4 regions of the Arthrobacter sp. YC-RL1 genome follow, and region 4 is predicted to be linked to each of the others. Evidence: riboswitches for the same ligand, from Rfam matches in the RefSeq annotation. Region 4 holds a riboswitch; each other region holds the start of a gene.
The links. A riboswitch is a leader RNA that binds a small molecule or an ion and turns the genes downstream of it on or off. The one in region 4 is predicted to bind thiamine pyrophosphate.
Positions count from the first base shown of each region.

Region 1: another riboswitch for thiamine pyrophosphate. It lies ahead of ATC04_RS04895 (ECF transporter S component); the one in region 4 lies ahead of thiO (glycine oxidase ThiO).
Region 2: another riboswitch for thiamine pyrophosphate. It lies ahead of ATC04_RS16595 (3-oxoacyl-ACP reductase); the one in region 4 lies ahead of thiO (glycine oxidase ThiO).
Region 3: another riboswitch for thiamine pyrophosphate. It lies ahead of thiM (hydroxyethylthiazole kinase); the one in region 4 lies ahead of thiO (glycine oxidase ThiO).

Region 1 is NZ_CP013297.1:1,052,249-1,059,712, forward strand. Features, by position in the region: gene ATC04_RS04870 (Na+/H+ antiporter subunit D) at 1-2, shown strand, start outside; gene ATC04_RS04875 (Na+/H+ antiporter subunit E) at 16-648, shown strand; gene ATC04_RS04880 (monovalent cation/H+ antiporter complex subunit F) at 645-911, shown strand; gene mnhG (monovalent cation/H(+) antiporter subunit G) at 911-1,318, shown strand; gene ATC04_RS04890 (DUF4235 domain-containing protein) at 1,384-1,635, opposite strand; TPP riboswitch at 1,710-1,828, shown strand; gene ATC04_RS04895 (ECF transporter S component) at 1,893-2,513, shown strand; gene ATC04_RS04900 (ATP-binding cassette domain-containing protein) at 2,510-4,834, shown strand; gene ATC04_RS04905 (aminodeoxychorismate lyase) at 4,841-5,716, opposite strand; gene cls (cardiolipin synthase) at 5,930-7,405, shown strand.
Region 2 is NZ_CP013297.1:3,603,102-3,610,565, forward strand. Features, by position in the region: gene ATC04_RS16570 (LLM class flavin-dependent oxidoreductase) at 1-659, shown strand, start outside; gene ATC04_RS16575 (NAD(P)-binding domain-containing protein) at 680-1,342, shown strand; gene ATC04_RS16580 (zinc ribbon domain-containing protein YjdM) at 1,412-1,759, opposite strand; gene ATC04_RS16585 (siderophore-interacting protein) at 1,959-3,146, shown strand; gene ATC04_RS16590 (NtaA/DmoA family FMN-dependent monooxygenase) at 3,225-4,577, opposite strand; gene ATC04_RS16595 (3-oxoacyl-ACP reductase) at 4,574-5,383, opposite strand; TPP riboswitch at 5,445-5,538, opposite strand; gene ATC04_RS16600 (hypothetical protein) at 5,603-6,208, opposite strand; gene ATC04_RS16605 (hypothetical protein) at 6,213-6,842, opposite strand; gene ATC04_RS16610 (HNH endonuclease family protein) at 7,095-7,464, shown strand, end outside.
Region 3 is NZ_CP013297.1:72,843-80,306, forward strand. Features, by position in the region: gene ATC04_RS00365 (aldehyde dehydrogenase family protein) at 1-191, opposite strand, end outside; gene ATC04_RS00370 (hypothetical protein) at 289-1,884, shown strand; gene ATC04_RS00375 (GntR family transcriptional regulator) at 1,881-2,246, shown strand; TPP riboswitch at 2,633-2,727, shown strand; gene thiM (hydroxyethylthiazole kinase) at 2,717-3,511, shown strand; gene thiE (thiamine phosphate synthase) at 3,504-4,145, shown strand; gene thiD (bifunctional hydroxymethylpyrimidine kinase/phosphomethylpyrimidine kinase) at 4,142-5,566, shown strand; gene ATC04_RS00395 (solute carrier family 23 protein) at 5,600-6,871, shown strand; gene ATC04_RS00400 (sugar porter family MFS transporter) at 7,017-7,464, shown strand, end outside.
Region 4 is NZ_CP013297.1:1,423,160-1,430,623, reverse strand. Features, by position in the region: gene ATC04_RS06750 (thiazole synthase) at 1-357, opposite strand, end outside; gene thiS (sulfur carrier protein ThiS) at 362-604, opposite strand; gene thiO (glycine oxidase ThiO) at 601-1,797, opposite strand; TPP riboswitch at 1,785-1,889, opposite strand; gene ATC04_RS06735 (hypothetical protein) at 2,118-2,414, shown strand; gene ATC04_RS06730 (OsmC family protein) at 2,615-3,046, opposite strand; gene ATC04_RS06725 (GNAT family N-acetyltransferase) at 3,051-3,515, opposite strand; gene ATC04_RS06720 (alpha/beta hydrolase) at 3,660-4,511, opposite strand; gene ATC04_RS06715 (SDR family NAD(P)-dependent oxidoreductase) at 4,861-5,700, opposite strand; gene ATC04_RS06710 (DinB family protein) at 6,948-7,454, shown strand.

The sequences.
Region 1 (7,464 bases), 370 kb from region 4:
GAGCGGAGGGACAACATGCCGAACAAGAACCTGGCCCCGCGCGACCAGCGCATCGACGACGCGCTGGACACCGCCGGCGTCCGCCACCGCGCCACGCTCAAGCAGGAGTGGCCGCTGCTGCTCCTGCTGGTTTTCGTCTGGGGAGCGCTCTGGCAGGACTTCTCCCCGGGCAACCTGATCTTTGGCGCCGTCATCGCGCTGGTCATCGTGAACCTGTTCCCGCTGCCGCCGGTGGTGCTCTCCGGGCGGCTGAACCTCTGGTACTGCGTCAAGCTGTTCGGATGGTTCCTGGGCCAGGTCGTCGCCGCCAGCGTCCACGTCGCCTGGCTGGCGGTGGTGCGCGGGAAGAAGACGCGCAGCTCGGTGATCGCGGTGCCGCTGCGCACCGACTCGGACCTGATCGTGATGACCGTGGGCCATGTGCTGACGCTGATTCCCGGGTCCTTCGTGCTCGACGTGGACCGCAGCTCCTCGACCCTGTATCTGCACTACATCGACGTCGACTCGGCCCAGGAGGTCGCGAAGGCGCGGGAGAACATCCGCGACATCGAACGCCGCCTGATCATGGCCATCGGCAGCCAGGACGAGTACGAAGCCATCAAGAACGAATGCAGCCCCCGCGTGAGAAGGACAAAGGAGAAGCCATGATCGAAGTTGTCGTCTGGATCTGCGGCAGCCTGCTCGGGCTGGGCGCCATCGCCTGCCTGGTCCGTGTGGCGAAAGGCCCCTCAATCCTCGACCGGGTGCTGGCCCTGGATGTCATGCTGCTGATCATCTCCGCGGCCCTGTGCCTGGAGATGGCGTTGAACAGGCACACCGACTACGTGCTGTTCGTGGTCGCCGCCTGCACCATCGGGTTCATCGGCTCGGTGACCGTCTCGCGCTATGTCTCGGATCAGAGGAACGCGTAATGGACCTTTTCCTCGACATCCTCGTCGCCGTGCTGCTGATTCTGGGCTGCCTGATGTCCCTGATTGCCGGCATCGGCCTGCTGACCTTTCCCGACATGCTCACCCGCATGCATGCGGCCACCAAACCCCAGGTGCTGGGCTTCCTGCTGATCTTCGCCGGACTGGCCATCCACCTGCGCAGCTGGACCGTCATCCCGGTCCTCGTCCTTGCCTGGGCGATGCAGCTGCTGACCGCCCCGGTGTCTGCGCACATGATCGGCCGCGCCGGCTACCGCACCAAGCACGCGGCCAAGGAGACCCTGTACTCCGACGAGCTGCGCCAGGTCGTGGAGAAGGTGACCTCCGCCCCGCACACCGGGACCGTGCCGGAAATTGATCCGCAGGAGACCGGGCCGGACGCGAAATAACTTCAACCAACAGCAGCGGGCCATTCCCTGAGCAGGCAATGCCCCGCTGCTGTTGCGCTGGAGTGCTACTTGGTGAACTTGGCGATGGCCTTGGTGGTGCCGCGATCAGCCAGCACTTGGATGACCGCTGCGACCACGGCGGAGAACACGGCGAAGCCCAGCGCCTGGCGCATGGAAGCCTCGGCGGCTTCCTCGCTGCCCTTGCGCGGGGCGGTGTTGCCGGTGAAACCCTTCCAGACCTGATCGACCAGCTTGCTGCCGAGGAAGCCCGCACCCAGGGAAATGCCGGTTGCGATGAGCTTTTGTACTGCGTTCATGTGGACCTCACGTTCAACGTTGTGACTTATCGTTCCGTTGCCAGCTTACCTGCGGTATGGTGGGTGGGCAGTAATTATTCCGACAGGGGAGCGTCAAGCCGTTCGCGGCGAAAGGCGCTGAGAGTGCGATAGATCGCAGACCCTCGAACCTGCTCCGGTTAGTACCGGCGAAGGAAGTCGAGCATCTCGGATGCGGACCGGCGCTGGACAGCGCCCCGATTCCGTTCATCCCCCCTCCTGATCAAGGAGGACACCTCATGAGCACAACCCGCACGACGCAGCGCAGCACCTGGCGCGTAGTCGATATCGTCATCGCCTCGGTCATCGCCGTCGCTTCCGGCGTGGTCTTCTGGGCCTGGTCCGCGAGCTACGGCCTGTTCTCGCTGGCCTTCACCGCCTTCCCACCCGGCACTGCCCTGCTTACCGGCCTGTGGCTGTTCCCGGCGGTGCTCGGCGCGCTGATCATCCGCAAGCCCGGCGCCGCACTGTTCTGCGAGGTGCTGGCCGCCGTGGTCGAGGCGCTGCTGGGCACGCACTGGGGCATGCCGGTGCTGATTTCCGGCCTGGTCCAGGGCCTGGGCGCCGAGCTGGTGTTCGCGCTGTTCCGCTACCGTCGCTGGAACCTGCCGGTGGCGTTGCTTGCAGGCCTGGGCTCGGGCCTGTTTGCCGGCCTCAGCGAAGCCTACGTCGTGGGCAGCGTGGCCGAATACACCGAGTTCATGAAGCTGTTCCACGTGGGAGCCACCGCCGTGTCTGGCCTGGTCGTCGCCGGCCTGCTGTCCTGGTGGATTACCCGGGCGCTGGCCCGCACCGGCGCGCTGAGCAACCTCGCCAGCCGCCGCGCGCACCTGGAACCGGCGCTTGCGGTGCGCAAATGAGCGCCGCCGCCAACGGGCGTACGGCCCCGCTGACCCGGCAGGGTGTGGAGATCAGCGCGCGCGGCTTCACCTGGCAGCATGCCGAGCGCGACCGCCCGGCCATCGCCGGACTTGACGTGCAGATCCCTGCAGGTCAGAAGGTGCTCCTGCTGGGCCCCTCGGGGGCCGGCAAATCCACCTTCCTGCATGCGCTGGCCGGCGTGCTCGAAGTCGACCAGGACGCCGGTCCCACCGGCGAGCTGCTGGTCGGCGGGCAGGACGCGTTCGCGCGCAGCTTCCCGGTGGGCCTGATGCAGCAGGATCCGGAAACCCAGGTGGTGCAGAGCCGGGTGGGTGACGACGTCGCCTTCGGCGCCGAGAACCTGGGCATCGACCCGCAGGAGATCCGCGAGCGGATCCCGCAGGCGCTTGACGCCGTGGGGCTCGGCGCACTGGGCTACGAACATCGCACGCAGGAACTGTCCGGCGGGCAGAAGCAGCGCCTGGCCCTGGCCGGGATCCTGGCCATGCGCCCCGGGCTGATGCTGCTTGACGAGCCGACCGCGAATATCGACCCGGGCAGCATCCCGCCGTTGCGCGATGCAGTGATCGGCGCCGTGGAGTCCACCGGGGCGACGCTGATCGTGGTGGAGCACCGGCTGGAGGCGTGGGCCCGGCAGGTGGATCGGGTGCTGGTGCTGGCCCCCGGCGGGGGGATCGCCCACGACCTGCACCCCGAGGCGCTGGCCGGGGACGCGGCGGTGCGCGCCGAATTGGCGCAGGCAGGGGTCTGGATTCCGGGCTATGTTCCGCAGACCTCGCCGGCGCCGAGGGCCGGCGGCGCCCCGATGCTGCACGCCGAGGAGCTGGTTTGCGCGCGGGGCGAGCATGCTGTGCGCACCGCCCCGGCCAGCTTCGAGGTCACCGGCGGCAGGGCCCTGGTGATCCGCGGGGAGAACGGGGCAGGGAAGTCCACGCTGGCACTGACCCTGGGCGGGCTGCTGCAACCTGTGTCAGGCCAGTTCGCCGCCAGCCCCCAGCTGGCCGACGGGTTGCCGCCCTCGCCGTTCAGCTGGAAGGCCGGAGCGCTGGTCGCCCGCATCGGCTCGGTGTTCCAGGAACCCGAGCACCAGTTCGTCACCCAGTCCGTGCGCGAGGAGCTGGCTTTCGCGCCGCTGCGCGCCAGGCACGGCGCGGCCGAGGAGCAGAAGTACGATCCGCGGCAGGTCGAGGCCCGGGTGCAGGAGTTGCTGGAGCGGCTTGGCCTGCAGGACTTGGCCGAAGCCAACCCGTTCACGCTTTCCGGAGGGGAGAAGCGCCGGTTGTCGGTGGCCACAGTGCTGGCCGCCTCGCCGGACGTGGTGATCCTTGACGAGCCGACCTTCGGGCAGGACGCGAACACCTGGCGCGAGCTGGCGCAACTGCTCATCGAGGAACTCGCCGAATCCACCGCGATCATCGCGGTGACCCATGACGAGCATTTCGCCGCGGCGCTGGGGGCCGACGAGCTGGTGCTGGCGCCGGCCGAGGTGGCCGCCGCGAGGACCTCGTCGGGGCCGATGCTGGACGCCCCAGTGGGGGACAGCTGGCTGGCGAAGATCAATCCGCTGGCCAAGTTCGGCGCGATCGCCGGGGCCACCTTGCCGCTGATCAGCACGGTGGACTGGGTTTCGGCGGCGGTGGTCATCGCGGCCACGCTGCTGATGCTGCCGCTGGCGGGGCTGGGCATCGGCGGGTTCTTCCGCCGCGGCTGGCCGCTGCTGGCGGCCGGCGTCATGGCGGCCTGGGGCATCGCCCTGGTGGGCCAGGATTCGGGACGGGTGCTGCTGGATCTGGGGATCTTCGACATCACCGAGGGCTCGGTGGCCGGAGGCGTCGCCACGGGGCTGCGCGCATTGGCCATGGCGGTGCCGATGGTGCTGCTGCTGTCCACCACGAACCCCAGCGACCTGGGCGGCGCGCTGTCCCAGCAGCTGAAGGTGCCGCACCGTTTTGTGCTCGGTGCCTTGGCGGGCATGCGCCTGCTGGGCTTGATGGTGGAGGAATTCACCACGCTGACCCTGGCGCGGCGGGCCCGCGGCATCGGCAACCTGGGCACCGTGCGCCAGCGCGTGGGTGCGAAGCTCGGCCAGCTACTGGCGCTGCTGGTGCAGGCGATCCGCCGGGCCGGGCGCCTGGCCACCACCATGGAGGCCAAGGGCTTCGGCACCGGGCAGCGCACCTGGATCCGCACCGCCACCTTCACCCGGCGCGACGGTGCGGTGCTGGCCGCCGGCGTCCTGCTGGGCGCCGCGGCCATCGCGGCCGCCATCTGGGCCGGGACCTACAACCTGATCTGGTAGCCGGGGCTAGCGGATCGAATCGGCCAGGGCGGACAGCTGTTCGTGCAGCTCGGCGTCCATCCGGATCGGCTTGGCATCCAGGGTGCGCACCGGGGTGAGCAGGCGGACCGAGGACACCAGCCACACGCCGTCGGCCTGGTACAGGTCCTCCGGGCGCAGCGGGCCGTAGCCCAGCTCCCAGCCGTCCTGCTGCGCGGCGTCGAAGATGGCGCTCTGGGTGGTGCCGGGCAGGATACCGGTTTCCAGCATCGGGGTCAGCAGGCGGCGGGTTTCTCCGTCGCGTTGGGCCAGCAGCACGGTGGCGGTGGGTGCTTCGAGCACCACGCCGTCGGCGGAGGTGAAGATGACCTCGTGGGCGCCGTGCTTGCGGGCGTAGCGCAGCGCCGCCATGTTCACCGCGTAGGACAGGGTCTTGGCGCCCATCAGCAGCCACGGTGCGCGTTCGGCGAGCTTCGAATCGTAGCCGCGGTCCAGGAAGAGCACATCCACGCCGGTTTCCCGCTGCTCCATGCCCACGCGCGGGGCGGGGGTGACGGTCACCCAGCACACGGCCGGGTCCTGGTCCAGTTCGCCGCGCATGGCCACCAGCTTGACTACTGCTTCCTCGGCGCCGCCGGTGGCGTCGAAGTCGGCGACAGCGGTGTCGACCGCTGCACGCCAGCTGCGCTCGTCCGGGACCGGCAGGTCGGAGGCCTCGGCGGAGACCGCCAGGCGAGCCAAGTGTGCCTCGATCTTGCGGACTGCCTGCTGGGTGTACAGCATCGACTCGAAGACCCCGTCGCCGCGGTTCACGCCCTGCAAGGTGACCGGGAGCTGGGGCGCGTTGATGTCGGCAAGGCGTCCGGCGGGATAGGCCGGATCGAGGAATACAAGAGAACTCATTCTCCAAGGTTATCGAATTTCCCGCCAAGTCCGCGCGCGAAGCCCCTGCGCAGGCTCTTCGTGGACTGCATTCCTAGAAGAGGCAGGGGATTCGATAGGCTAGGCAAAGATGTTTTTCCCGCTTCTCTAACTGCGGGATGCGGCGCACACGCCGCAGACGCCCACGGGCGCTGACGTGAGGGGGGTGCCGCGATGTGGCCGAGTAACGAAGTGATGCTGCAGATCGGCGGCGTCGTGTGGAGCATCCTTGTCGCGGCCGAACTGGTGGTGCGCTACTTCATGATCGGCATCGTCCCCGGAAACCGGCGTCCCACCACGGCCATGGCCTGGCTGCTGGCCATCTTCTTCCTCCCGGTGGTCGGCCTGGTCGCCTACTGGCTGTTCGCCAACCCGAGGCTCTCGCGCCGCCGGCTGGAGAAGCAGAAGCGGGCGCACGACGAGATCATGCGCGGCACGGCCCACATGCAGCTGCCCGAGGAATTCCACTCCACGGAGGAATGGGTCGAATCGGCGGTCATCCTCAACCGCAACCTCGGCGCCATGCCGCTGGAAGGCGGGAACACCGTGCAGGTGCTCTCCGACTACCGCGGCTCGCTGGAAGCCATGCGCGAGGAGATCGACAAGGCCAAGCGCTACGTGCACATCCAGTTCTACATCATGGGCGACGACCCGGACTACGTGGATCCGGTGCTGGATTCCCTGGAAGCGGCCGTGCAGCGCGGGGTCAATGTGCGCCTGCTCTTCGACCATCTGGGCACGCTGCGCGTGAAAGGCTACCGCAACTTCAAGAAGCGCCTGAAAAGCTCCGGCATCATCTGGCGCCCGATGCTGCCCATCGACCTGATCGGCCGCCGCTGGCGCCGCCCGGACCTGCGCAACCACCGCAAGATCCTGGTGGTCGACGGCGAAGTCGCGTTCACCGGAAGCCAGAACCTCATCGAGCCCGGCTACAAGCGCGAATCCGCGCACAAGGTGGGGCGCGAATGGGTGGAGATGATGCTCCGCGTGGAAGGCCCGCTGGTGCGCAGCCTGGATGTCACCTTCGCCACCGACTGGTGGCAGGAGGATGACGGCCAAGAGGTGCTGATGGACATCACCGAGGCCAGGCACCCGCTGCCCTACGACGACCGGCCCGGCAGCACGCTGGCCCAGCTGCTGCCCAGCGGCCCCGGTTTCGGCGGGGAGAACAACCTGCGCCTGTTCAACACCCTAATCTATTCCGCCTCCGAACGGCTGATGATCACCAGCCCCTACTTCGTGCCGGACGACTCGTTGCTCTACGCCATCACCACCGCCGCCCAACGCGGGGTGGAAGTGCACCTGTTCGTCTGCGAGGAGGGGGACCAGTTCCTGGTGCACCACGCGCAGCAGTCCTACTACCAGCAGCTGCTGGAAGCCGGGGTGCGGATCCACCGCTACCCGGCGCCGATGGTGCTGCACACCAAGTGCTTCACCGTGGACAACGAGGTCGCGGTGGTCGGATCCTCCAACATGGACATGCGCTCGTTCAGCCTGAACATGGAAATCTCGGTCATGCTGCTTGGGCAAGAAATGGTCGATGCAGTGAACAAGGTGCAGAACGACTACCTGGAGATCTCCTCGGAGATCACTCTGGCCCAGTGGCGACGCCGTCCGCGCATGCAGCGCTGGATCGACAACGTGGCACGTCTGACCGCCACGCTGCAATAGCAATGGCTCCGGCGCACCATGCCTGGGCGCTCTGGATGCTGGATGTCTTTTCCTTGATT
Region 2 (7,464 bases), 2.2 Mb from region 4:
AAATCCTCTTCGACGAGAAGATCAACCTGTTCAACGAGCTGCTCAACGAGAAGCCGGTGACCTGGAACGGCACCACGCGCGCCGCGCTGCAGGACGTGGAGGTCTTCCCGAAGACCGAGTCCGGGCGCCTGAAGACCTGGGTGGGCGTGGGCGGTTCGCCGCAGTCGGTGATCCGCACCGCCCACTACGGCTTCCGCATGATGCTCGCCGTGATCGGCGGCTCCCCGGAGCGCTTCGCCCCGTACGTGGACCTGTACCGCCGGGCCAACGACCAGTTCGGGCACGGGACCCTTCCGGTGGGCCTGCACTCCCCCGGCTTCGTGGCAGATACCGACGAGCTGGCCCGCGAGCTGATGTTCGACGCCTACAAGGAACAGCGTGACCGGATCGGCGCCTCGCGCGGCTGGAGCCCGATGAGCCGCAGCGAATTCGAGCATGAAGCCGCCGAAGGTTCGCTGTACATCGGCTCCCCGGAGACCGTGGCGCGCAAGATCGCCACCACCGTGCAGAGCCTGGACATCGGACGTTTCGACCTGATCTACTCGGGCGGCGCAGTGGACGCCGGCGCCCGTCTGCGGGCCGTGGAACTCTACGGCACCAAGGTCATCCCGCTGGTGCGCGAAATGCTCGCCGAGAAGCCAGCCAAGATCAACAACTAAGCAGCCAGGAGGCAGAGAACATGGAGCAGCAGACCATCGGCATCCTCGGCGCCGGCAAGATCGGCACCGTGCTCGCCCGCCGCGCGCTGGCGGCAGGCTATAAGGTGCTCATCGCCGGATCCGGCGACCCGAGCGCCATCGCGCTGACCATCGAGGTGCTGACCCCGGGCGCGGTCGCCGTGGACCCTGCCACCGCCGCCGGCCAGGCCGACATCGTCATCCTCGCCCTGCCGCTGGGCAAGTACCGGAGCATCCCGGCCGCGCAGCTTCAGGGCAAGCTGGTCATCGACGCCATGAACTACTGGTGGGAGACCGACGGGATCCGCGACGACCTGAACACCCCGGGGGTTTCCACCTCCGCGCTGATCCAGGACTTCCTGCCGGGCTCGCGGCTCGTGAAGGCATTCAACCACATGGGCTACCACGACCTTGAGGACGAAGCCCGTCCAGCTGGCGCCGAGCAGCGCAAGGCCATTGCGCTGGCCGGCGACCGTTCCGCGGACGTGGAGGAAACCAGCCGGATCATCGATGCCTTCGGCTTCGACCCGCTGCCGATCGGCCCGTTGGCCGAGGGCGTGCGGCTGCAGCCCGGACAGCCGGCATTCGGCGCGAACCAGCCCCGCGAGCGGCTGGCCGAGCTCATCGGCTTGGCCGTCCCGGCGGCCCCGCTCCCCGGACAGTAGGCGCAGAGGGAAATGCCCGCCCCTTCAACCGAAGGGGCGGGCATTGACCTAGCAGGAAAGATCCGAGACCTAGATCTTCTTCACGATCGAGGACTTCAGTTCCATCTGGCCGAAGCCGTCGACCTTGGCGGCGATGTCGTGGTCTCCGGTGCCCTGCACCAGACGGATATTGCGCACCTTCGTTCCGGCCTTCAGCGCACTCTGCGCCCCCTTGACCTTCATGGTTTTGGTGATGCTGACGGTATCCCCGTCCTGCAGGACGTTTCCGACGGCGTCCTTGACGACCGCCATGGCAGTTTCAGCCGTCTCGGCCTCGGCGTTCCATTCATGGCCGCATTCGGGGCAGACCAGCAGCGCATCCATCTGGTAGGCGTACTCGCTGGAGCAGTTCGGGCATGGCGGCAAAGTATCAGACATGGAGCTAATTTTAGTGAGCTGACCTGCTTATTGTCGACCGAATCGAATATCGGACGGAAGCGGATTCCTCTTCGCAAAGCGGGCGTTTTCCGGCTGCCGGCAGAGACCCCTGCCAGTGGGACTCGCCCTTGCCTGGCCGGTCCGATTCGCTCATACTCAGGCTAGGAGCAGTAGCCCGAACAGCGCGGGAAGGCACACCATGTCGAAGCACAAATACAACAAGTACGGCCCCCAGGTGTCCATCTCCGCCAAGGAGGGCCTGACTCTTGAGGTGCTCAAGCGTGCCGAGAAGGCCGGAGCCCAAGCCGGGCAGGCAACAGCCAAGGAACACCTGTACCAGAGCATCGCCAGGGGGTCGCTGCTGAACGAGCAGCAGACCGACGAACTGCTGGCCGCCGCCGAACGGGCCGGGGCCGCGGCGGCGCTCACCGCGGCGCGCAAGGTCCTGGACAAGACGCTGCGCACCTCATTCAGGCCGAGCCACTACGCTCCGCCGGCTCCCGGCGCGGCGTCTGACGCAGCACCCGCTGCCGCGCAGGAGACGCGGCCGTATTCCGAAACCTACGAGGAGCCGTTGGCCCGCTATTCACCGCCGGTCAGCCAAGTCGAAGCCCCTCGGCACAAGGTCGACCAGCATGTCCTGACCATCACCCGGGTGCAGAAGCTCAGCGACCAGCTGGTGCGCCTCGTGGCCAGCGCACCGAAGCTCGACGGCTACCGCTCCAACGGCGCACTGGATGAATACGTCAAGGTGTATGCCGCGGATCCCGCCCTCGGGCTGGTTCCGCCCTACGACCTGAGAGAGCTTCGCCAGCGCCTGCCGCGCGAGCAGGTGCCGCGCTCGAAGTCCTACACCATCCGCTGGATCGATCCGGTGGTCGATGAGCTGGCCATCGACTTCGTGATCCACGGCGAGCCCGGAACTGTCGGGCACTGGGCAGGCACTGTCGAACCGGGTGCGGCGCTGGTCATTTCCCCGGCGCGCAGCAAGACCTCCATCCAGCTGGGCGCCGACTACTATGTGCTGGCCGCGGATGAAGCCGGGATACCGGCGATCTCCAAGATCCTCGAAGCGCTGCCGGAGTACGCGCAGGGTGTGGCGCTGCTTGAAATTGCCAACGAAGGAGCAATGTTTGACGTGAAACATCCCCAGGGCATTGATTTACGCTGGCTTTCCCGCGACGGCGTGCCGGCAGGACGCAGCGACGTCCTGGCCGAGGCTTTCCAGACGCTGGCGGTCCCGCGCCAAGGCCTGGGTGTCGTGGCCCATGCTGAACGAAGCACCGTCAAGGCCATCAGCCGCATCTGCGAGCGCTGGAACCTGTCGAAGCGCTCCAGCCACATTTCCTCCTACTGGACGCTGCGCGAAGGACGGCTGATGCGCTGACCGCTGTGCCGGCGGCCTGCCGGCCCCGGAGAAGAATCCACGAACGCAATCCACTTCGTTTGTCTTCCCGCCAGCGCATCACGACCCAGCTCCTAATGCGGGCCGGCGAGCGCGTCCCCCGGCCACCGGCGCCGGCAGGCCCAGATTGCCGCGCAGCGTGCGGTGCTCGTAGGCGGTGCGGAAGCGTCCGCGGCGCTGCAGCTCGGGGATCACCAGCTCGACGAAATCCGCCAAGCCGTCGGGCAGGCTCGGCGGCATCAGGTTGAAGCCGTCAGCCGCCCCGGTATCCAGCCAGAGCTCGATCTCGTCGGCGATCATCTCCGGCGTTCCGACCAAGGTGCAGTGCCCTCCCCCGGCCGCCAGCAGCCCGAGCAGCTCGCGCACCGTCGGCTGGTGGATCTCGATCAACCGCAGGATCGTCGTGTAGCGTCCGGCCGGGCCGGTGAAGTCTGCGGCGGAGGGAAGTTCGGGCACCGGTGCATCCAGCTCCCAGGCGCTGGTGTCCTGCTGAACGAATACCGCCAGCTGGGCCAGTGCCTGCTCGACGGGCAGCAGGTCGTTGAGCCGGCGCTGCTTGTCCTTGGCCTCCTCCAGCGTGCGGCCCACGTAGGCGACCAGCCCCGGCATGATGGCCAGGGCCTGCGGATCGCGCCCGGCCGCGGCGGCCTGGGACCGCACGTCCTGTGCGTAGTCCAGCGCCATCTGCCGGTCGGCGGCCACCGCGTAGATCGCCTCAGCATGGGCCGCCGCGAGCTCGCGCCCCTGGGCGGAGGCCCCTGCCTGGAACAGCACCGGGGAGCCTTGCGGCCCGTCGGGGATATTCAGCGGCCCGCGCACACCGAAGTGCTCGCCCGCGTGGTCGATGGCCGACAGCTGCCGCGGGTCGGTGAACACGCCTGCGCGGTCGGCCCGCACCGCCGCTGAGGGGTAGGATCCGAACAGCCCCCGCAGCACCGTGATGAACTCGTCGGCGCGGCCGTAGCGGTAGGCATGGTCGCCCAGGGTTTCGCGCCCGTGGTTCTGCGCCTCGGTATCCCACATGCTGGTGACCACATTGGCGCCGGCCCGGCCGCCGGAGAGCCGGTCCAGGCTGGCCAGCATGCGCGCGGCGTGGAACGGGGTGTAGAAGCTGGAGGACACCGTGCAGACCAGGCCGATCCGGCTGGTGTGCTGGCTCAACGCGGACAGCAGCGTGAACGGTTCGAAGAACCAGGTCGGTCCGGCCGCCGCGGCCTCCGGGGAGACGGCCTGGCCGTCGGCCAGGAACACCGCGTCCAGCAGGCCGCGTTCGGCCAGCTGCGCCAGTTCCACGTAGTACCCGGTCTCGCCCAGCCGCTCGGCCGGGGAATCCGGCGCCCGCCAGGCCGCCTGGTGGTGCCCCGCGCCGTAGATGAACAGGTTGAACCGGGCCTGCTTCCTCGATGCGCTCATCCCTTGACCAGGCCGCCGTCGACGATCAGGTTCTGTCCGGTCACCCCGCGCGAGAGCGGCGAGGCGAAGAACAGCACCGCGTCGGCGAGCTCGGCCGGCGAGGTCACCCGGCGCAACGGGGTGCCGGAGGCGATCAGGTCGAAGACCTCTTCAGGAGTGGCGGCCGAGGCATCCGTGGTGCGCAGCAGGCCTCCGGAAACCATGTTGACGTTGATGCCTTCCGGGCCCAGGTCGTCCGCGAAGGTGCGGGTCAGCGAGAGCAGCGCCGCCTTGGTCGCGGTGTAGTCGTGGTACGGGACCACTGGGTGCTGGAACAGGTTGGTGCCGATGTTGACGATGCGTCCGAAGCCCGCCTGGCGCATGCTCGGCAGCACTGCCTGGATCGCGGCGACAGGTGCGAGCACGGAACCGGCGAACTGGGCCGTGAGCTCTTCGGCGGACAGCTCGTCTGCCTTGGAACGGGCATCTGCGTTGAAGGAGAAATCCACCAGCGCGTTGTTGACCAAGGTGGTGATCGGGCGGCCGAAGTGCTCGGCCGCGGCGGCGGCCAGGTCCTTCAGCCCGGCGGCGTCGCGCACGTCGGCCTGCAATGCCAGCGCCTGTCCGGGGAATGCGGCGGCAAGTTCCTCGGCCGCCTGCGACGAGCTGCGGTAGTTGACGACGACCTTCGCCCCGGCGTCCAGAAAAGCGGCGCTGATGGCCGCGCCCAGCCCGCGGGCGCCGCCGGTGACCAGCACCAGTTGTTCCTTGAGCGGCAGTGCGGTGGTGGAAGAAGCTGCGGTGTCGGTTGCTGCGTGTGCGTTCATGGTGCTCGAACTCCTTGAAGATGTGTCAAGGCGAACGGGACCCCGGCGTAGATGCGTGGCATCGAGGTATCCAGGACATTCCCTTCGCCAGTGCTAACTGGATCAGGTTCGACGGGTTTTATCTCAGCCGCATGGCGGCACCCCGTGTCACTACGTCCCATTAGTACCACAAGCCGTCCGGGACGGCCGAACACGTGTCTTCGCCGGGTGTTTCCGGAGCTACTGGATGACCTGGACTTCAAAACCCGCCGGAGCCGAGAGCTCCGGGATCAGCTCGATGACCAGATTCTCGATATTTTTCTCGTCAAGTTCGAATTCCACGACATTCGGATCTGTCGAGCACTGGACAATTTTTTGCCGCAGCATCTTTGGCCCGTCCTTGATTCGAACGTCGGTCCGGCCCGAGCCTGAACAGGTGTACTTGATCAGATACGGGCCCGGCAAGCCATCCGTTTCCAAAGAGAACTCTTCAGGCGCAAGGGTTCCGCCCTGTTGGTATTGAAAGCGTTGGGCAGCCCATGCAACCAACCCGTGGTAGCCGCGCTGCTCGATTTCGCCCTGCCAGAATCCCATGCGTTCCGTGGCAGCAGGGTCCGCAAAAAATCCGGTCATGGCCAGATACATCAGCGGCGGGTAGTGCAGCGCAACTTCTTGACGGTTGACGATCTCCTCAGAGGACATTTCCTCGACGGGCAGCTGGAATTGCGGACTGTTCGATGGCTCCCTGGGCGGTTCCCGATCGAGCGGGCCAAGCTCGGAGACCGGAGTCGTGCACGACGTGAGCGCAAGAATGACAGCACCGAGGATAGGCAGCACTTTCTTCATTCGCTCACCTGCCATCGCTTCGGTACAGGTTGAGTTCGTAGGATCCAATCGTTTCGGGATCACCGGAGACCACAATGTAATAGCTCTCGGTGGACCGATCGATCTCAAACTCGCCGTATGTGGTTGCGGCGGGGACGTTACAGGTCATTGGCATCTCGAACGTTGGCTCCATGCCAATCTCTGGAAAATCTACGTTGATGAATACCTGCACGGCTGCGCGTCCTACACCCCAGCAGCCAAATTCAACCCTGTACGCACCCGCTTCTTCTGCGGTTCCGCTCATGGACGTCGATTCGTTGGTAACCTCCTGCTCGCCATTTTCATCCGTGACGGTCGTGGATCGGAAAAATCCCGAAATGCCCATGGAAAAATCGTCCACATCCTCACGAGTATCAAGATCACCGAAGATCGGACTGGGTCTCAAAACCTGCGTTTGCAGCTCCGAGAAAATCGGCACGCCTTCCTGGTAGTACTTCGCGTAGGGGTCTTCATCGTAGCCATGCTGTTCTGTTTCCCAAGCCGAGTCGTATCCTCCAGGTCCTTGCTGTTCCACGGTTTCGAGCTTGGATACGGGTGTGGTGCAGGCGCTGAGCAGCAGCACCCCGGTCAACAACGGGAACAAGAACTTCTTCACAGGTACATCCAAAAGGTCACAGAAACAGCATTACGCCGACCATATTTCGTCCACCGGAAGAAAACAATACTTGTCACAGCGGACTACAGCGACAAATTGATAACTTTTCCGATTCAGCATGCGAACCGCCGAGAAGAGAATCACAGAATGACACCAGACCGGTACCGGAGTTTCGTAGGTGCCGGCGCATAGAGTCGAATGCTAGGACCGCGGATTGCAGTCCCCTGCATATCCAAGGAGAGATACCACCGCATGCGACTGCCGCGCCGCACCCTGTCCCTAGTTCTCGTCATGTCCACCCTTGGGCTGGCTTCATGCTCCTCGCTGACTTCCACGGATTTCACCGGGACAAATGGCGCTCAGGCCGCGGCCCCGTCGGCCGACCAGCAAGCGGCATATGCCAAGTCTCTGGATCAGCTGGAAGACATCACCATCAAGGGCCGTGCTCCGAAGACCGGCTACACCCGCGAGCAGTTCAGCAACGGCTGGAAGGATACGGACAACAACGGCTGCGATGCGCGCAACGATATCCTTGCCCGCGATCTGGTGAATGTTGAATTCAAACCGGCCCGGGTCGATTGCGTGGTGCTGAGCGGAACGTTCCAAGATCCCTATACCGGCA
Region 3 (7,464 bases), 1.4 Mb from region 4:
AGGTGCTCTTCGAGCATCTTCTCCAGCGCGCGCAGCTGCTGGACGCGGAAACGGCGCGGGTGGGTGATGCGGGTATCGGCGGAGTGGCGCAGGTTCGCCAGCGTGGCGGCGATTTTCGACGGATGCTCATCCACGGGCGGCGCGAAGTCGCCGACGGGATCGGGCAGCGGAGTGGAAGTAAACAGACCCATGAGTCGAGACTACGTCAACGGGCTGGACTTGACCTGATTGCGACCACCTTTATTTTGTATCAGCTAGTTGGTACATTCTTTTCGAAAGGCGGGACCAATGAATAATTCGTTGACTTCACAGTTCGGCAGCTTCGCGATTGCGGCCTTGGTCATCTACGTGATCCTGCGCAACCTCGCGTCCAAGGAGGGCGGAGACCGGCTGGCTCTGGCCCGCCGGCACGCCTTCTGGTGCGCGCTCATCGGATTTTTCGCCAGCACGTCGGCCGACTGGTTCAGCACCCTCGCGGCAGTCCCGTACTACGACGAATCGCCGCTTCGCATTCCCGAGGCCATCGGGGCGGCCGCGACCCCGGCGCTGTGGGTCGCGTTCATCTACATCGCAGGGCAGTTCACCTGGCCCCACAAGCTCCGGCCGAAGCGCACGGCCTCGCTGCAGCCTCGGACCTTGTCCGGGCTGGTGCCCAAGTCCCTGGTCGGAATCATGGCGGCAACCTTCGCCGCCGGCATGCTGGCGATTTACAGCGTCCGCGACGTCACGGGCTTCGCCCCCACGCCGGAGGTCATCGAGGACGACGGCGACGGCTACTACATGACCGCCGATGCCCAGGACGGGTTGCGTTCGGCCGCAGAGGTCCTGCCCTATCTGGCACTGAGCCTGGTCCTCCTGCTGGTCGCCGCCTTCGCCGCCACCATCCTCATCCTGCGGCGCAAGCCGCTGGACGGCATCAGCGAGCACGACAACCGGCTGCTGCGCATCACCTGGCTCAATCGCCTCTACCGCACGGTGACGGTGCTCCTGGCCGGCCTCGCCGGCGAAGCCCTGCACTTCAAGGCACGGTGGATCTCCGATGACGCCGACAAATCCATGGGTGGCGAAGGCATCGAGTACTGGGAACGGATGAACGACCTCGCGGGCCGGTGGGACCAGACCGCCAACTACATCGCCCTGGCGATCACCGTCGTCATGTTCTTCTGGCGCCCGCCGGTGAACTTCGAATCCCTGCGGCCGGCCGTCTCCAGCGCCTTCACCCGGCTGCGCGAGCAGCTGTTCGCGGTGCAGTATCTGAGCGCCATGGCTGCCATCCTGCTGGTCGCCGTCGGATGGCCAATGCTGCCGAGCTCCGAGACGCAGGAGATGCCGACCGCCGAACGCGCCACCGCCATCCTGGCCCTCCTCGCGGGCGCGACGCTGTTCTACCTGCTGGTCAACGCCGCCTACCTGGCGTACATGGCGATCAAGACCCGCGCGGCCGCGCGAATGCCCAAACCCGCCGCACGGCTGCCGCTGTGGACCTATGTCGTTGCCGGACTCCTGATGGCGGCCAGCCTATACTTCCTGCTCTTCCCTCCGCTGGATCCGCTGCGGGGATTTGTCGCGCCGAACCGGTGGATCATTGCCGGGCTGGCCGCGGCACTGCTCGCCGCGCATGCAGGATTCGTCCTGCTCGTCCGCTCCGTGGCGATCCCTTGGCAGGTGGGCGCAGAGGTGGAAATCTGGTATCGGCAGGTGCTTGAAATCCGCTCGCTGCGCGTAGTCGCCGGCGCGTTCGTGGCCATGCCAATGATGGGATACCAGTTGTTCGCCGAATTCTCCCTGTTCGGCCTGCTGGTCTTCTGTGCGCCGGCGGTGCTGGCGCTGCCGCGCCCGCAAGGTTCGATGCGGCCGGAGACCAGTGACGCGGGCCGCCGATGAGCGCCCAGATCACCGTTGACCTGGACTCGGCGCTGCCGCCCTATGAACAGATCCGCGCCCAGGTGGCTTCGCTGATTTCGCTGGGCGAACTGGCCGCCGGGAGCAGGCTGCCCACGGTGCGCGCGCTGGCCGCCGATCTGGGTGTGGCCGCCGGCACCGTGGCCCGCGCCTACAAGGAACTGGAGGCCGAAGGACTGATCTCCTCGCGCCGCCGGGCGGGCACCGTGGTCAATGAGCTGCCAGGGCAGCCAGCGCTGGACGAGCACCTGGTCGAGGCAGTGGACAGGGTCTGGGCGCTGGCCGCGGAGCTGGGGGTGGACGCGGCGACGGTGAAGGCGCTGGTTGCGCGGAGGACGCGATAGCTCGGTAACCCTGTCACCACCGCATCATTTCCCGAGCAGCCGGGATTCGGTTGACGGTGTCCGCCCCTCTTTGTAGGCTCAGCCTAAGCTCACCGCAATGCTTGGAATGGATAACCTGTGGATCCGGTTTCGATTTTGATCGTCTGCGTTTTGGTCATACTTTGCGCGCTGCCGTTTGCCATAGGCGCCATGCGCAGTCTCGACCGACGAGCCGACGACCTCGAAGGATCTGACCCGGAAATCTCCAGGGCACTTCGAGAAGCACGGAAGAATATCGATCGCGGCAGGAGCTACGAAGATCCGAGGCTCTAGCGGCCGGCACGGGCCGGCCAACTTCCAACGGCGTTAAGGATTTGTCCTTGCGAAGATATCTGCGTACCCTCGGGATCAGTGACACGGGGTGTCGGAGAAGCCGACTGAGATGAGACCCGTTGAACCTGAACTAGGTCAAGCTAGCGGAGGGATGTCGCATGACTCTGCCTATTGTTGCCCGCAATTACCGGGAACAATCCCCCTTGGTGTTCTGCCTGACAAACACCGTGGTTACCAACTTCACCGCCAATGTACTGCTGGCTTCCGGCGCGGCCCCGGCCATGACTGACCTGCCCGGGGAAGCCGGGCCGTTCGCCGCGGCCGCCTCGGCCGTGCTGGTCAACCTGGGCACGCCCACCACCGAGCAGCTGCGCGCCATGGAAGAAGCCGTCGACTCGGCGAGCGCCGCAGGCACCCCCTGGGTGCTGGATCCGGTGGCCGTCGGAGCGCTGCCGGTCCGCACGGAATTCGCCCGGCGCATCGTCGCCCGCCGCCCCACGCTGATCCGCGGCAACGCCTCGGAAATCATGGCGCTGGCCGGCTGGGAGTCCTCCGGCCGAGGTGTGGATTCGCTGGACAGCGTGCAGGAAGCCATCGCCGCCGGGCGTGAGCTGGCAGTGAAATACGGTTCGGTGGTCGCGATCTCCGGCGAGGCGGACGCCATCATCGACGCGCAGCGCACCGTGCTGGTGCACACCAACGGCATCGGCCTGACCCGCATCACCGGCGGAGGCTGCGCCCTGGGTGCGGTGTGCGCGGGCATGCTCGCGGTGCATGAGGACCCGTTCGAAGCCGCCGTGGCGGCCCATGGTTACTACGGCCTGGCCGCCGAAAAGGCGCTGGCCGCCAGCTCCGGGCCGGGCAGTTTTGCCGCGGCCTTCCTCGATTCCCTGGCGGCCGTTGAGCCCGCCGCACTTGAGACCCTGAACTGTGAGGAAAAGACCTATGCGTGATCTCGGAGCCTACCTGGTGGCCAACACCGCCAGCTGCAGCCCGCATAGCACCCTTGAGGTGATCGAGGCAGCCGTGGCCGGCGGGATCCAGTGGATCCAGCTGCGCGCCAAGGAGGAAAGCGCCCGCGAGTTCTTCGAGCTGACGCTTGCGGCCGCAAAGCTGACCGAGGGCAAGGCGCAGCTGCTGGTCAACGACCGCATCGACGTATTCCTGGCGGCCCGCGCCGCCGGGGCCGCGGTGGCCGGCATCCACATCGGGCAGAAGGACGTGCCGGTGTCCCTGGCCCGCCAGCTGATCGGCGAGGGCATCATCGGGCTCAGCGCCTCCACGCGGGAGCAGATCGCCCAGGCCAACCTGGATGCCGAGTTCATCGACTACCTGGGTGTTGGCGCGGTGCGCGCCACCCCGACCAAGAAGGACCACCCCACCCCGCTGGGCCTGGACGGCTTCGCGGAACGCACCGGCTGGACCGCGCTGCCCTGCGTGGCCATCGGCGCGGTGACCGCCGATGACGCCGCGGCCATCCGCGCCGGCGGCGGCGCCGGGATGGCCGTGGTGCGCCCAGTCTGCCAGGCAGATGATCCGCGCAGCGCCAGCGCCCAGCTGGTTTCCGCCTGGGAGGCGGCCAAGTGAACATCCTTTCCATCGCGGGCTCCGACCCGTCCGGCGGCGCCGGCATCCAGGCCGATCTGAAGGCCATTGCCGCCAACGGCGGCTACGGCATGGCAGTGATCACGGCGCTGACCGCGCAGAACACCCGCGGGGTCAGCGGAGTGCAGGCCATCGACGGGGATTTCGTCACCGCGCAGCTTGAAACGCTCAGCGCGGATGTGCGCATCGACGCGGTGAAGATCGGCATGCTGGCAAACCAGGAGATCATCGGCGCTGTCGCCGCCTGGCTGGATACCGTCAACGCCCCGGTGGTGCTGGACCCGGTCATGGTGGCCACCAGCGGCGATGCCCTGCTGGAGGACGCCGCCGCGCTGCACCCGCTGCTGGCCCGCGCCACCGTGATCACCCCGAACACCGCCGAGCTCGGCGCGCTGCTCGGCGAAGCCGCCGCGCAGGACTGGGAGCTCGTGCTGGAGCAGGCCCGGCGTCTGGCCTCCGCCCACGACGTGCTGGTGCTGGCCAAGGGCGGGCACCTGGCCGGGGCGCAGTGCCCCGATGCGCTGGTCTCCGCCGCCGGGGTGCTGGCCGAGTTCAGCTCCCCGCGCCTGGCTACCAAAAACACCCATGGCACCGGCTGCACCCTGTCCAGCGCGCTGGCCACCCGCTTCGCCGCCACCGGCGACTGGGCGACCGCGCTGGAACAGGCCAAGGGCTACCTGTTGCGCGCCATCGGCGCCGCTGACGAGCTGCAGGTGGGCTCCGGGCACGGGCCGGTGCACCACTTCGTCGACTTCTTCGGCGCCGCGGATCCGATGGCCGCCTGGTGGGAGGACATCGCACCGCTGCGCGCGGGCATTGACGAGCTGGAGTTCATCGTGCAGCTGGCCGACGGCAGTCTGGAGCGCGAGAAGTTCGAATACTACCTGGCGCAGGACGCCCTGTACCTGCAGCGCTACGCGCAGGTGCTGGCGCAGGCCAGCGCGCTGGCCCCTGAGCTGGATTCCCAGCGCTTCTGGGCCAAGGGCGCCGGGGAAATCCTGGAGGGCGAGCTGCAGCTGCACCGCAGCCACCTGGTGGAAGGACTGGCGAACCCGTCGGCCACCACGCTGAACTACGTGAACCACCTGTCCTCCTGCAATTCCAGCTACCCGGAGCTGATCGCCGCGATCCTGCCGTGCTACTGGCTGTACCAGGACATCGGCAAGCGGCTTGCGGCGGCCAACTACGAAGGCCACCCCTACGGCGACTGGCTTCAGACCTACGCCTCGGAGGAGTTCGACGAATCCACCGCGCAGGCCATCGGGATGGTGCGCGCCGCATGGAAACTGGCGGACCCGGCGCAGCGCGAGCGGATGCGCCAGGCGTTCCTGCGTTCCAGCGAGCACGAGCTGGCCTTTTTCGCGCAGGCCCATGCCGAGAGCGTAGAATTCTCTACGGCCTAAAACGCGTTGGGGCCGCAGAGTCTGGAGGACTGCATGAGTTGGAGCATTCACGGCAACGGCAAGACCATCACCCCCGGTGAGGTTGTTGCCCCGGATGAGCGGCTGCATTGGCCGCAGACGATCTCCATCGGCACGCAGCACATCCTGGCCATGTTCGGCTCCAGCATCCTGGTTCCCACGATCACCGGGTTCCCGGTCACCACGACCCTGCTCTTCACGGGCGTGGCGACCATCCTCTTCCTGCTGATCACCAGGAACAAGGTGCCCAGCTACCTGGGCTCCTCCTTCGCGCTGATCGCCCCGGTGGTCGCGACCACCAAGGCCCACGACATGTCCGCGGCGCTGGGCGGCATCGTGATGACCGGCGCGCTGCTGTTCCTGGTGGGCCTGGTGGTCCAGAAGACCGGCACCGGCTGGATCCACGCGCTGATGCCGCCGGTGGTCATGGGCACCATCGTCGCGCTGATCGGCCTGAACCTGGCCGGCGCCACCTTGGAACCCATGCAGAAGTTCCCGGCCACCACGTTCCTGACAGTGATCGCCACGGTGCTGGCCACCGTTGTGTTCAAGGGCCTGCTGGGGCGCCTGTCCATCCTGGTGGGGCTGGTCGCCGGCTACCTGATCGCGCTGGCCCAGGGCCAGGTGAACTTCGCCAAGGTCGGCGAAGCCGCGTGGTTCGGCCTGCCCGAATTCAACACCCCGAGCTTCCACCTGGACACCGCGCTGATGTTCCTGCCGGCGGTATTCGTGCTGATCGCAGAGAACATCGGCCACGTGCGCACCGTGGGCGTGATGACCGGCCGCGACCTGACCGCGTTCAACGGCCGCGCGCTGATGGCCGACGGCGCCGCCAGCATGGTGGCGGGCTTCGGCGGCGGCTCGGCCACCACCACCTACGCGGAGAACATCGGCGTGATGGCTGCCTCCCGCGTGTACTCCACCGCCGCCTACTGGGTGGCAGCGATCGCCGCGATGGCGCTGGCGTTCATGCCGAAGGTGGGCGCGCTGATCGGCACCATCCCCGAGGGCGTGATCGGCGGGCTGGGCATCGTGCTCTACGGCATGATTGGCATCGTGGGCGCGCGCCTGTGGATCGAGTCGAAGGTTGACTTCGGCAACCCGATCAACCTGATGACCGCCGGCACCGGCCTGATCATCGCGATCGCGGTGACCAGCGAAATCGCCTTCGGCCAGTTCAAGCTGGGCGGCATCGCCCTGGGCACCATTGCCACCCTGGTGGTCTTCCACCTGATGAGCGCCGCGGCGAAGCTGCGCGGCAACGACCTGTCCCAGACCGGAGCCTAGGTCCGCTCTTCTCCACCGCTGCGGCGGCCGGAATCCCCCATCGGGTTCCGGCCGCCGTTCCCGCTTAAGCCGCTGAGCTGAGCTTATAGTAAGGGTACTTTCCAAAAAGTGACGCGGGCCCGTAATTCCGCTACGATGAGCAACTATGACTGCGACCACATCTGATGGAAAGATCTCTGCACGCCTGATCTTCGTCGCCCTCGGGGCGGCGCTGGGCGGTTTCGTGTTCGGCTACGACTCGTCGATCGTCAACGGCACGGTCGACGCCGTGGAACATGAATTCTCGCTGAACGCGGTAGCCGTCGGCTTCACCGTGTCCTGCGCGCTGCTCGGCGCGGCACTGGGCGCCTGGGTGGCCGGCGTAGTCTCCGAACGCGTAGGCCGCGTGCGCACCATGCTCATCGCCTCGATCCTGCTGCTCGTCTCCGCGATCGGCTGCGGGCTCTGCTTCAGCGCCGTGGACCTGGTCATCTGGCGCATCGTCGGCGGCATCGGCGTGGGCTTCGCCTCGGTGATCGCCCCGGCCTACATCGCCGAGATCTCCCCGGCGGCGCACCGCGGCCGGCTGGGCTCCATGCAGCAGATGGCCATCG
Region 4 (7,464 bases):
CTTCACCCAGTTCGTTTCCAGCGCCTCGCGCGCCAGGTGGGCGGTGAGGATCGCGTCGCGGGCGGTGAAGCAGCCAGCGGTATTCGGCAGCGCGGCGATGCCGTGGCGCTGCAGCAGCTCGTACACGCTGGCCGAGCCGCCGGCCGAGTAGTGCCGGATGGACACCGTGGTCAATTCGGTGCCGGAGAGCGCGAGCGCCTGCTCCAGGGTGCTCAGCGAGGTGGCCCCGCCGGTGCCCAGGATCAGCCGGGAGCCGAAGCTGCGCCCTGCCACCTCGAAGGCGTCGTTGACGGCATCCAGCTCGGTGAGGTCCGCGGCGGCGGTGGTTTCAGTGGTGTTCTGCGTGCTGCGCTGCATTGGTTCAGCCTCCCTGGGCGGCGGTGACGAGTTCGACGGTGTGGCCGGCGGCCAATTCCCGCTGCGCCCAAGCGCTGCGCGGGACCACCGCGCCGTTCACGGCGACGGCCAGGCCCAGCTTGGTGCCGTCGGCGGCCTGGCCCTGTTCGTCAAGTTCGCGGCCCAAGTGCGAAGAGACCAGATCGCGCAGGGTGGAACCCTGCTGGATCGTGGTGGGGGTTGAGTTCAGCGTGATGTCGATGGTCATGGGTGCAGCTCCATTCGGGTCGGTGCAAGTCGTGAAGGATCGGTTCGGGACGGTTCAGCTCGGGAAAGTCCTGCCGGGTCCGGCGCACTCCCGCCGCTGAAGCGCGCGGGGTCCACGGCCCGGGCGTGCTCTGCGTGCGGCGGCTGGCTCAGGACCAGGTCCGCGGTCAGCGAGGAGCCGAACGGGGTGAGCAGCACCCCGTGGCGGGAATAGCCGGTGGAGAGCACCATTCCGTCATCCAGCCGCCCGATCAGCGGCCGGTCGTCGGGGGTGCCGGGCCTGGCGCGGGCGATGACCTCGTTCAGCGAGCAGTCGACGATCCCGGGCACCAGGCGGCGGGCGTTGTCCAGCAGCTTGTGCATCTGCCCGATGTTGACCGCCTCGTTGCCGTCCTCGCGGCTGCTGGCGCCCAGCACCAGCGAGCCGTCCGCGCGCGGCACCAGGTAGACCGGGTCGCGATGCACGATCCCGCGCACCGTGTGCGTGAGCAGCCGCGGGCCCGCAGGGCCCTGCAGCCGGAAGATGTCCCCGTAGACCGGGCGCAGCGGAAGTTCCGGCGTCCCGGCCACGGTGCCCAGGCCCGCGGCGAGCACCACCTGGTCCGCCTCGATGATCCGGCCGCTGCGGGTACGCACCGCGTGGGTGGTCCCGGCACGCTGCAGCAGCTCGACGGCCGGTTCGCGCACCAGCTGGGCGTCCAGGTGCCCGGCCAGGATCGCCACCACGGAGCGCGGGTCGATCTGGTGGTCCCCGGCGCAGCGCACCGCGCCGGCGATGTTGCTGGCCAGCGCCGGTTCCAGCCGGCGGGCGGCGCTGGGCAGCAGGGTCTGCGCGCTGAAGCCCAGGGACGTCTGCAGCTGCACCAGCTCGTGCAGGGCGTCGCGGTCGGCCGGTTCGGCGGCGACCACCAGGGTTGCGTTCTGCAGGTAGTCCGGGCGCCGGCCGGTGGCCTGCTCGATGCGCTGCACGAAGTCCGGGTAGGCCTGGTTGGAGGCGCCGAGCAGCTCGTGCAGGATTCCGTGGCCCCAGGTGGTTTCGGCGGCTGGGGCGAGCATGCCGGCCGCGGCGCGGCTGGCCCCCTGCCCGGGATCCGGGTCGATGACGGTGACCTCGCAGCCGCGCGAACGCAGTTCGAAGGCGGTGGACAAGCCGATGATCCCGGCCCCGATGATGGCAACGTGCAACGACGGCACTTCCTTCCTACGGCGGCATGACCCGCATCAGGTGTAGCGGTCGGCTCGGTGCCCTCTCAGCCTGGTCGGTTCAGGCTCCCGCGGAGTTGAAGCGATTATAGGCATGAGCTGCACCACAAATGCCAACTCTGCGCCGCGGGCGCGTCATCTTCGCGCGCGGCGCAGCCGGTCCGGGAGTCCCGGGCGCGCCTCGTTCCAAGGTGCCGGATGGGTAAATCCTCAAAGATCCATGAGTTCGTTTGCCCGCGCCCCGGCTCGTACGGAAGCGTTGCGTGAAGGCGCCCGGAACCGGGCGGCACCGCAACCGGAAGGAGAATACAGTGCTGACACTGACCGATCAGGCCGATGCGATCGTGACCTCGCTGGTCACCAACCAGACGGAGGACAACGAGGCGGGGCTCCGCATCCAGCCCGCCGACGAGACCGAAAGCCAGCAGACCGCGCGTTTCGCCGTGCGGGTCGTCGACGGCCCGCAGCCGGCGGACCAGGTGATCCAGGGCGAGGGCAGTCCCGTCTTCCTCGACGAGCTGGTCACCGACGCCCTGGATGACAAGGTGCTCGACGCGAACGTGGATGCCGAGGGAACCATCACCTTCCAGGTCCTGGCCCAGCGTTAGGCTTCCGCCGTCCGCGCTCGGGGCACGCTCCCCTGCGCGGCGGCGCACGCGCAACTGCCCGGGCAGCGCTCGTGCGGATTCGGTCTTCCCGAATCCGCCCCACGAGCCGCTGCACCGGGCAGTTGCATGTTGACTATGTTGTGATGCGGCGTTGTGATGCGCCGGCTCCCTGCCGGCTTCCCGCCGCGGCCGGAGGTTCGCTAGTCGGCGATCTCGCTGGTGACCTTGGCCCCTAGCTCGACGGTGCGCGAGACCGTGCAGTACTTGTCGTGGGAGAGCTTCACGATGCGCTCGACCATGCCGGCGGCCTTGCGGCCCTCGTCGGTGTCCGGGAACTTCAGGTCGAAGGACATCTTGATGTCCTCCATGCGTCCGGCGCCCTCCTCGCTCAGCTTGTAGCCGCTGGCGGCCACCTCGAACTTCTCCGGCTCGCTGCGGCGCGTGGTGGCCACGTCGACGTCGATGGCCGAGCACCCGGCGATGGCCGCCAGCAGCAGCTCCACCGGGGTCAGCAGCCCTTCGCCCTGGCCGAATTCCAGGCTGGCACCGGTTTCGCCGCTGGTCGCCCGGTACCTTTTGGACTCTACTCGTTCGACTTTGACTTCACGCAGTTCACGGGTGTTTTCGCTCATGGATCTATCGTGACACGTCCGGGGCCGAAAGCCGGACATGGCGCAGCTGGATCCGGGCCAGCTGGTCGGTGTGCTCGGCTTCCTTTTCGATCTGGAACCCGTGGTCGAGAAAAAACGAGAGGGTGCTCGCGTTCTGCCCATTGATCTGGATGCAGGCCGCCGGGCACAGCGCGAGGATGTCATTCAGCAGCGCGCTGCCCACGCCGTGGTGGCGGTCGTGGTGGCGTACCCACAAGAGCTCGATCTGTGTTTCGCTCCAGGCGGCGAAGCCGATGATCTCCTTGCCCAGCTGGGCGATCCGCACCGAGACGCGCTGGGAGTAGACCGCTTCGAGAGCGTTGGCAACGGCGTCCACGTCGGCGGCCGAGAGGAAGTCGCGTCCTCCCTCCACCGAGTTGCGCCAGACATCCAGGAGTTCGGGTACTTCCTCCACGCTGGTCCAGTTGCGAAGAACGAGCCTCTCAGACATCTGAACTCCTTCCAGCCGTGGAATACTCCGCGTGTTGTCTCATGATTTTCTCCTAGTGGGATGCCACAGAGAAGCACGGATTGGTAACAAGTACCGACTCATCTGTGCCGTGAAAGCGGGCACGGGATCTCCGACTGTTACAACTCACGACCCGGCAAAGGCACGCACGGCCCGGCTCCAGGCGGTAATTTCTTCTGCCGCAATATCGGGTTGGTCAAGGTGCACGTTGTGCCCCGCCGCGGGAACGACAACGATTTCGGCCGATGGATACCTCGCAGCGAGCCTGCCCGGATCGGCGAAACCGGTGACGTGGTCCTGCATCCCGCACAGCATCAGCACCGGGCAGGCCAGCTGGGAGGTCCGCTCGACCGGCAGCTCGTCCAGGAAGTAGCGTTTGGACAGCTTGGCCAGCGAACGCAGGTTCACCGCGCGGATCCCGGGCAGCGCGTGGGTGCGGAAGCGTTGGAAGTTCTCCACCGTTTGGAGCACCGACATCTGTTGATAATGATCCGCGTCCTGCGTCGGCAGCCCGGCCAGCAGCTCGGGATCCTGCAGCAGGATTTCCCGCGGCGGCACGGTCCGCTGCGAATGCGCGGGATACACCAAGGGCGCCAGCATCGCCATGCCGACTACCTGGGGGCCGAAGCGGTCCGCCATCTCCTGGGCCAGCAGCGACCCGAGCGAGTTGCCGATCATCGCGAACGGCCGTTCCCCGCACTGCCGCCGGATCAGCTGCTCAAGCCAGTCGACGATTTCCGGCAGGCCGCCGGCGCCGTCCAGTGCAGCGGTGCCTCCCATGCCGGGAAGGTCGACGTAGATCCGTTGGAAAACACCGGTCGCCGCCAGCACCTCGTCCAGGGCCAGGAGAATCCGGTGGTCGACCCCGTGCCCGTGAATCAGGACTAGTGGAATCCCTTGGCCCTTGGTATACGGCACGCCGGAAGCCAGGTTCTCGTTGATTTCCAAAAGTTTCTCCTCTCTCAAGGTGGTACTCACGCCCTCCTGCGGTTGCTCGCATTGCCACCCTGCTTCAGTCTTACCCTCGTGCCGATGACCGGGTCCGCCCCTCCGAAGACGACTTCCGCGACTAACCAACATTCCCATGCGCCATGCCAAGCTGGACCAAGGTGGGCCGGTCTAGGACTCCTGTTAAGTACCGGTGCTCGGTTGTAGAGATGCGACGGTGCAACCCAACAAAACGTGAAGTTTCTGATTCCCCTGCTTAAATAGGCCACGGCCGTTACAGTTCCTGTTTAATCAGGTTTTGCAACAGCCGTTGGACCTGTGGATTCGGATCTTGTCTAGGAATCCTCACGCATTGGCATGGAGTTTGGGACCCGATCCTCTATGCCTCGGTTCCGCCGTCAACCCGCAGTACCACTCCCGTGATGAAGGATGCTTGGTCGGACAGAAGGAATGCAACGGCATTTGCGATATCATCGGGTTTTCCCATCTGCTTCATGGGGATCCGGGCAATTTGTGCTGCCTTGACCTCAGACGGCAGGGATGCCAGCGCCGCAGTTTCAATTGCGCCCGGTGCTACCGCGTTGACCCTGATACCAAGACTGGCAGTCTCTTTGGCGACACTGCGTGTCAACGAAACCACGCCGTGTTTCGCGGCTCCGTAAGGTGTCATGTCGGGGGTCGCACTAATTCCGGCAAGGGAGGCGATGTTTACAATTCCTCCATGTCCTTGCTGGGTGAAGTGGGCAATCTGCGACTGCATGGACAGGAAAGTACCACGCAGGGTCACATTCACCGCGCGGTCCCATTCCGGGATGGAGATTTCCTGAACTGGTTTCGGACTCACCCCTAGTCCAGCGTTGTTCACAGCCATGTCCAGACGTCCGTAGGCGTCCAGGGCGAACGGCACCAGCTGCCCGACCTCGTCGACATCAGCGACATTCGCGTGCTTGTATGCGGCGCGTCCTCCTGCAACCTCAATGAGCGCGACGGTTTCCCTACCAGCTTCGTCGTTCACATCTGAGACGATGACTGCAGCTCCTTCAGCGGCCAGGCGCAAGGAAATTGCGCGGCCGATCCCCGCGCCCGCTGCTGTAACGAGTGCAACCTTATTCGTGAATATCATTTTTATCCTTCGTGAGTGTTTACCGGGGAAAATACTGTTAATGGAACGAACCGTCGACTCGGCAGTTCCAAGGACGTGGTCTCGTAGCGTGCGCATCTGCGACCGCCATGCCCCCAATGCTGGAGTGTTCCTGTCCCGAGGCCGAGTGGATCTAGCGGTAGGTGGCTTACGTGGTGCTCAGGGTTTCAAGGAAAGTCCGATGAGAGCCGAAGCACAGAGGTGCGCATCGGCACTTGTCCGAAAGAGGCCGTTTACGAACCTCGAGCCGGGACGCAGTATCCATGCTGAAATTTGCTGGTCCAGAATCGTATGCCTGACCACAGCAAGAAACAGGCTCAACGCTTGATCCAAGTTCCGGGTCGGGCATCACGACATTGGCCATGAGGGTGCCGGGAATCACGACGTCCCCTTCGTTGCCACTCCGGGAGCGCCGCCATAGGGACCAAGATCGCTGAGGGACCGCCCGACGAAACGGCTACTTGGGCCCCGAACAAGCCGATCACGTCGTAAGGCCGCGGCATCGATCCAATGAATTCCAGGTTCAGAGCGGCAAGAAACAACGGATGGATTAGACGCTGGCAGTGAAATCACCCACGGTGTCCGAGCTACAGGAGCCGTACCGCGCGAGAGCAGAGCTCCGCGCTGCATCCCAGTTAATGGCGAGCGGGGACGTTTAGCCGGCGACGGGGCCGCCTCAGTCCTGGCGGCCGAGCCCTGTCCTGAGAGGGCCATTGAATCGGCTTCATCCGTGCCTATAGTGGATGGCGCGCTGATCGTCGACAAGGAATCGATCGCAGGCTCCAGCGTTCCAAGTTGCGGTTGGCTGTTGGTAACCATGGGGTGACTGCCTTTGGATTGCTCCCGATTGACCATCCTCGCCGTAATCCAGCTCGGCGAAGGACAATACGCTTTCTTTACCACGATAGCTAACTGCTGACCGTTAGCCAGTATCCGATATGACGATTATCCTTTCGGCTTGAATTCCGCCGCGGATTCTTTGAATCTGCTACCACTCGATGAGTGCCGGCTTGCTGTGCATTTCCTCTACGCGTCCCGTCCGAACGTGTGGACGACTGCGTGATGCGGCAAGAATCCGTAGCGCAGATTCGGCTTTCCGTTTTCCACGATTCATAGGCAACCTGCTATCTGCCGCGTTCGCCTACCGGGAAGATCGACCGCAGCGCATGCTCGTGCTTGTCGACTTCGTTCACCGCTAACCGCTCGTCGCAGCACTCGGGACGAAAAACACCGTGGGTTTCCGCCGCAGCCGCGAACCTTCAGCCCTTCCCGCTAGCACCTGTGGGGACTGGCACGCAACGGGCCCATCAAGCAGAATGGCGATCATGAACATCAACGAGATCCTCACCGGCATGGTCCACCGCCCCATTGACGCCGCCCGCAATCTGCCGGCGCTGAGCGTCGAGCAGCTGAACGCGCATCCCGGCGGCCACCCCAACTCGGTGGCCTGGCTGCTGTGGCACACCGGGCGCGAGGTGGACATCCAGCTGGCGGCGCTGTCGGGCAAGGAGCAGCTGTGGCACCGCTACCGCGACCGCTTCAACCTCGGCGAGGCCGGCGACGGCATGGGCTACGGCCACACCCCCGCCCAGGCGCAGGCCATCCGGGTGGATGACCAGGAGCTGCTGCTGGAATACGTGGACGCCTCGCTGACCGCGCTGGGCGACTACGCGGAGCACTTGGGCGCCGAGGAGCTCGACGAGATCGTGGACCGGCGCTGGACTCCGGAGGTCACCCGCGGGGTGCGGCTGGTGTCCATCGTGGACGACGCCATCGCCCACGTCGGGCAGGCGGCCTACGCGGCCGGTGCGCTCACCGCAGACCAAGCCTGACGCCGCGAGG